Linked DNA regions of Methanococcoides burtonii DSM 6242. Each later gene encodes a partner of the first gene's protein in a complex. Links are inferred from orthologs where the notes say so. Each region holds a gene or a part of one and is shown on either strand. Other genes may lie near its edges.

Evidence for each region.
Region 2: the proteins of rpl12p (region 1) and MBUR_RS06020 are in contact, whole or in part, in a crystal structure (PDB 5H7L), measured with the Pyrococcus horikoshii proteins. The link is inferred for Methanococcoides burtonii DSM 6242 from one-to-one orthologs. Residues at the interface, in WP_010886059.1 of Pyrococcus horikoshii: Leu100, Ala101, Gly102, Leu103, Ser104, Ala105, Leu106, Phe107, Gly108; in WP_048053510.1 of Pyrococcus horikoshii: Pro161, Met164, Met165, Phe168, Ser169, Ile172, Val195, Glu196, Phe202, Leu211, Ser212, Val213, Met216, Lys222, Phe223, Asn224.

The regions. Positions count from the first base shown.
Region 1 is NC_007955.1:2,043,388-2,046,192, reverse strand. What follows is about bases 66-2,793. They hold rpl12p (50S ribosomal protein P1), read right to left. Parts: upstream 1,717-2,793; coding sequence 1,414-1,716; downstream 66-1,413. Other genes in these bases: MBUR_RS10065 (50S ribosomal protein L1), read right to left, coding at 2,774-2,793; MBUR_RS10070 (50S ribosomal protein L10), read right to left, coding at 1,761-2,774; MBUR_RS10080 (DUF7544 domain-containing protein), read left to right, coding at 242-1,264; MBUR_RS10085 (DEAD/DEAH box helicase), read left to right, coding at 66-198. Also shown: more of MBUR_RS10085, read left to right, coding at 1-65; more of MBUR_RS10065, read right to left, coding at 2,794-2,805. UniProt on the Methanocaldococcus jannaschii protein: Forms part of the ribosomal stalk, playing a central role in the interaction of the ribosome with GTP-bound translation factors.
Region 2 is NC_007955.1:1,259,032-1,262,070, forward strand. The notes cover bases 43-3,004. They hold MBUR_RS06020 (elongation factor EF-2), read right to left. Parts: upstream 2,639-3,004; coding sequence 446-2,638; downstream 43-445. Other genes in these bases: tuf (translation elongation factor EF-1 subunit alpha), read right to left, coding at 43-326; MBUR_RS06025 (30S ribosomal protein S7), read right to left, coding at 2,687-3,004. Outside these bases: more of tuf, read right to left, coding at 1-42; more of MBUR_RS06025, read right to left, coding at 3,005-3,039. UniProt on the Methanocaldococcus jannaschii protein: Catalyzes the GTP-dependent ribosomal translocation step during translation elongation.

The DNA.
Region 1 (2,805 bases):
CGTAGCAGTGGTGGAAGCAGCGGCGGAAGAAGCAGCGACCGTAGCAGTGGTGGAAGCAGCGGCGGAAGAAGCAGCGACCGTAGCAGTGGTGGAAGCAGCGGCGGAAGAAGCAGCGACCGTAGCAGTGGCGGCAGCAGCGGCGACAAAGCACGCACCGGTTTTAAGAAAAGGACAGGTGTTCAAAGGAAGAGAGAATAACCTAACCGGTTATTTTTTATAACACCGTAGAGTATTCATTTGCATGAGTTGGTTTGTAGTAGATGCGGTCGACGTGGCTTTTAAAAGAACACGGGTCGCACTACTTGAGCCATTTGCCATATGGAAATGGATAAAACTTGCCATTATTATAGCTCTGGCAAGTGGAGGAGGAGGACAAGGTTACAACGGACCTTCTTCGAATTCAGATTTCCAGGATACATCCTCATTACCTTTTTCTGAAATTCCTACACTAAGCTCATTTATAGATCAGATATCGATACCAGATATTTCATGGGTGATCGCAGCATTTATAATAATTTTAGTATTGGTATTGCTCTTTGGATACTTTGCTTCAGTGATGGACCTTGTTCTTGTTGAATCTGTTACAAAAAATGACGTTCGTTTCCGGGAATATTCAGCCAAATTCTTACGCATGGGACTGGATCTATTCATAGTAAGGCTTGTACTGAGAATTGTATACCTGGGAATATTTTTGATGGCTGCTTTGCCCCTTATAATGCAGATCGTACATAATCCATCAACAAACCTTTTGCCACTTTTGATAGCTTCCAGCCCCAGTCTTATTGTGGTGATAATAGCTTTGTCCATAATAAGCAGCATAATTAATTCATTCATCGTTCTTTGCATCCCTATTGCAATGTACAGTTACACAGGATTTATTGAATCTCTGGAAAGAGTTATCGCAAATTTCAGGCGTGATTGGAAACAAATGTTTGTGTACTGGCTTGGAAGGATGGTCCTGTGGGCATTAGGCAGCATAGCTGTCGTAATTCTTGTTCTTGTATTGATATTGATCCCAATATTGCTATTTAGTATCATCGATGCAGTTATCTATTTCGTTCTTTCGATGATTATAGGGGAAGCAGCGTGGATAATTATTGCACCGATCGCTTTTATAGAGATCATATTGTTAATGTTGATATCGATTATGGGTGCAGTTCCTTTAAGGGTCTTTATGAAATATCATATGCTTACATTCATTGAGAAATGGGATCCAGAAATGAACATCCCATTATTTGATGTTTTAGAAAATAGTGAAGAATGATCTAAACGATAATATTGCAGTATGATCCAAATAGCCAGAGATCGACCTCTGAAACTGTTTTAGAAATGAATCATCAAGTAAAAAAATAAGAAATTAATTAAAAAAAAGAATTGATACTCGCATAATGCGAGTATCGGATTAAAAATAGCTCAGCCAAAGAGTGCGCCGAGACCAGCCATGCCGCTCTCTTCTTCTTCAGCTTTATTTTCCTCTGCAGGTACTTCCTCAGCTGCTGTTTCAGCTACTGGAGCTGCTACTACTGCTGCTGCTGGTGCGAATGCTGCGGTTGCCATTGCTTCCTCAATATCTACATCTTCGAGTGCTGCAACGAGTGCCTTTGCACGTGATTCGTTTACTTCTGTGCCTGCTGCAGAGAGTACTGCGGAGACGGACTCTTCTGTTATGTCTTTACCTGCGTTGTGCAATAATAGTGCTGCGTATATGTATTCCATTGTAATTCACCTTTTAGTTATTAATATTATATTTGATAGTTAGTTTATCCAAAGAGTGCTCCAAGACCAGATGCCATGTCGCTTTCTTCTTCTTCTTCTTCTTTGACTTCTTCCTGCTCTTCAACAACTTCCTCAACTGCTGATACAGCAGAACTTGCTGCACCGAGTGCTTCCTTTAGCTCATCGTCAAGAGCATCATCATTGGAGGATGCTGCTGAAGCGATCGCCATCATCTTGCTGTATGCCTTACCAAGCAGAATATCCATGATACCTGGCTCGTAAACTGTAGCATTGACTGCAACGTTCCTTGAATCGGATGCCGCCTTAGCAAGCAATGTGTTGATGTTCATAGCAGTTGGATATGCTGCATTGACAGACATATTGAATGCCTGCTGAGCTGCTTGTACGAAGTTGGAGAATATCTGCTCCTCATCGATAGCAAGTACATCAGGAGTGAAGATAGAACCTTCTTCCAGAACTGCCCTAAGATCAAGACCGACTTCAAGTGGATAGATCTCCAACCTTGTCAGCATAGCTGCAAGTTTCTGAGATACAACCTCGCCGGCCTTTGCAACAGCTTTTGTTTCCTTGATGACAACCTTTCCGCCATCAATAGCTGCAGGAATACCTGCACCCTGCATGTCACCAAGTATAGGACCTGGTGGGAAGCTTGTTGGGCCTTTCTCTACAATAATGTCGCTAGTAGCTACCATTCCCGCTTTAATAGGGGAAGGAGTCTTACTTTTCTCAAGTAATTTGTAGAGTTTGAAAGGGTTCTGTTTTGTGAATATGAGTGCGGTCTGCACATCAATATAATCATCCATCTTCTTGACATCATCAGATGACTGATCAAGTGCCCTTCTTGTTAGAGAGTTTCTGCAAACTTTAAGGACTGCAAAGTCCTTGAGGTCCCTTCTCATTGACTGAAGTTGCTTTGCAGGAATTCCTTCAATACCAATAACACCAAACAATGGATATGATTCAATGAGACTCTTAATTTCCTCGATCTCGTCTTTCTTCCATTGAGGAATGTGTTCACTGTGGTGAAGTTCTGCCATTATACCAACCTCACAGAATTACCCATAGTAG
Region 2 (3,039 bases), 780 kb from region 1 along the record:
GCCTGGGAAGCACCAGTGATCATGTTCTTTACGAAATCTCTGTGGCCTGGGCAGTCAACTACTGTAAAGTAGTACTTGTCGGTATCGAATCTCTTGTGTGAGATATCGATGGTAACTCCTCTCTCACGCTCTTCCTTGAGTGTGTCCATGACCCATGCAAATGCGAAGGATTCCTTACCCTTCTCTTTTGCTTCTGCCTTATATTTCTCGATAAGGTGTGCAGGTACTGCGCCTGTCTCGAACATCAACCTTCCGACAAATGTTGATTTACCGTGGTCAACGTGTCCGATAACTGCTAAGTTCATATGTGGTTTATCAGCCATGATAATATTCTCCTTTATTTTTAATTGGTATAATCTGTAATTTTGAGCATAATGGTTGTTTCTACTATTAAACCTTTCCAGCGAATTGTCTCAGGTAGAAAAAAGATGGATTTACATCCACCTTACATGCTCATAAAGTCTTCTGCCTGTGGCAAAGCTGCCTTGAGTCCTTTTCGCTTGCGGATACCTGTAACAACTTCGGTCATGAGACTCATTGGAAGTGGTTCGAAACCTGCGAACTCTGTACTCCACATTGCTCGACCTTCTGTTGCGGATCTGATATCACCAGCGAATCCGAATAGCTCTGAAACTGGTGCTTTGGACTCGATGACGGTTGTATCCCCTTCGGAAGTCATGTCTATAATGACACCGCGACGGCCCTGGATCTCCTTGGTTGCTCCACCCATCTGCTCCTGCGGGACCTGGATGAATACCTTCTGATATGGTTCAAAGAGCGTATCATCAGCCATAAGCATTGCAGCCTGGATTGCCTGTCTTGATGCAGGAATTACCTGTGCAGGGCCTCTGTGGACAGCGTCCTCATGGAGTTTTGCATCCATGAGCTTTACTTTGACACCCATGCATGGTTCCTTGGAAAGTGGTCCAGCCTTCATGACCTCGGTGAATCCCTCAATGATAAGCTCCATTGTTTCGTTCAGGTACTGAATGCCCTTTGTCATATCGAAATAAGCATTGCTCTCGAAGATATTTACGATCTTCTTTGCTTCATCTTTATTAAGACCTGCTGCCATGAGCTTCTCCCTTCTCTCAACTTCAGGCATCCTCATGGAGATCTCGTCATTGCGTATAAGCTCACGGACTTCTGGCTCCAGTGGCTCGACGATAACATAGAATCTGTTGTGCCTGTTAGGGGATTTACCTTCCACAGGACCTGCTGTACCTGTGATGGTCTCACGATATACGACAAGTGGAGGTGTTGTTGTGATCTCCACACCTTTGTCACGCTCGATCCTGTGAGCAATGACCTCAAGGTGAAGTTCACCCATACCAGCCATTAAGTGCTCACCGGTCTCTTCATCAAGAGTTATCTTGAGTGTTGGGTCTTCTTTAGCGACCTGGCGAAGAACTTCAACGAGCTTTGGAAGGTCCTTCATGTGCTTTGCTTCGACTGCAACAGTAACTACAGGTTCACTTGCGTGCTTGATGCTCTCGAAAGGCTCCATACCTTCAAGTGTGGTTACTGTGGCACCTACAAATGCATCCCTGAGACCTGTTACCGCTGCAATGTTACCTGCAGGGATCGCATCAACTTCAAGCCTCTCAGGGCCCATGAAAACACCGACCTGCTGGATTCTGTTCGTCTTTGATGCACCTGAAACGTAAACTTCCATACCACGGGAAAGTGAACCGCTGAAAAGTCTACCTGTTGAAACTTCTCCTGCGTGTGGGTCCATGCTAATATCAGTTACCATGAAAGCAACATCTCCCTTGGCATCTGCAACAGACATCTGCTTACCGATACCGGACTCATGGTCACCATGCCAGATAGCTCCGACCCTGCCCTTCTGTGCATCGATAGGACTTGGAAGGAATCTGATAACCATATCGTTAACTGCTTCGTGGAGTGGACATTTTTCAGCAAGTGACTTCATGTCTTCTTCACGGCAGTAATTGAAAACTTCACTAAAGCTTACACCGGTCTTCTTCATCATAGGGACACTGATAGCCCAGTTGTAAAGAGCGGAACCGAATGCTACAGTACCCTCAGCTGCATCTACTCTCCAGCCTGCGTTATAGCGCTCTTCGTTCATACCTTTGATAAGCTTGTTTACGTGATCGATGAGCTTTCCGAGCCTGATCTGCATCTCCTGATCATCGACCTGCAACTCGTTGATAAGACGGTCTACCTTGTTAATGAAAAGTACCGGCTTTACGTGCTCTTTCAGTGCCTGTCTCAGAACGGTTTCGGTCTGAGGCATTGTACCTTCAACAGCATCGATGACAACTACAGCGCCATCTACTGCACGCATTGCACGGGTTACATCGCCACCAAAGTCAACGTGACCAGGTGTGTCAATAAGATTGATAAGATATTCCTTGCCCTCATATTCGTGCACCATTGACACGTTAGAGGAGTCGATCGTGATACCTCTTTCCTGCTCCTCTGCGTCAGAATCCATGAACAACTGGCGGCCTGCGAGCTCCTTGGAGATCATCCCAGCGCCTGCGAGGAGGTTATCTGAAAGAGTTGTTTTTCCGTGATCGATGTGAGCTACAATACCGATGTTCCTGATCATTAATGGATTGCTCATCAGCGCTGTAACACGCTCAACCATTTTCTTCCTTCGTCCCATGATAAAACCTACAATTGAATAATTATATAAAATAAAAAAGGAACACGATTAACGTGCTGCCTTTGCGACTCTTTCCTTTCCATCCTTTCTGTTGATGGAAAAGCACTTTGCATCACGGTTAGAAGCTGCGATGAGCTCGGATGCAAGACATTCTGCTGCAGAGCGCTTTGATTTGAAAGCTGTCTGATTAGAACCTATTGATATATTTCTCAATGCATGGTCAACACGCCTCTGTGGAGCTGTATCAACTGCCTTTGGTACAGAGATACCACCGTATTTAAGTCTGACAACTTCTTCCCTTGGACCAGCATTTGAAACAGCTTCTACGAGAACCTGAACAGGATTCTTCTTTGTCTTCGAGTTAACGATGTCAAAAGCCTCATCCACAATACGAAGAGCGA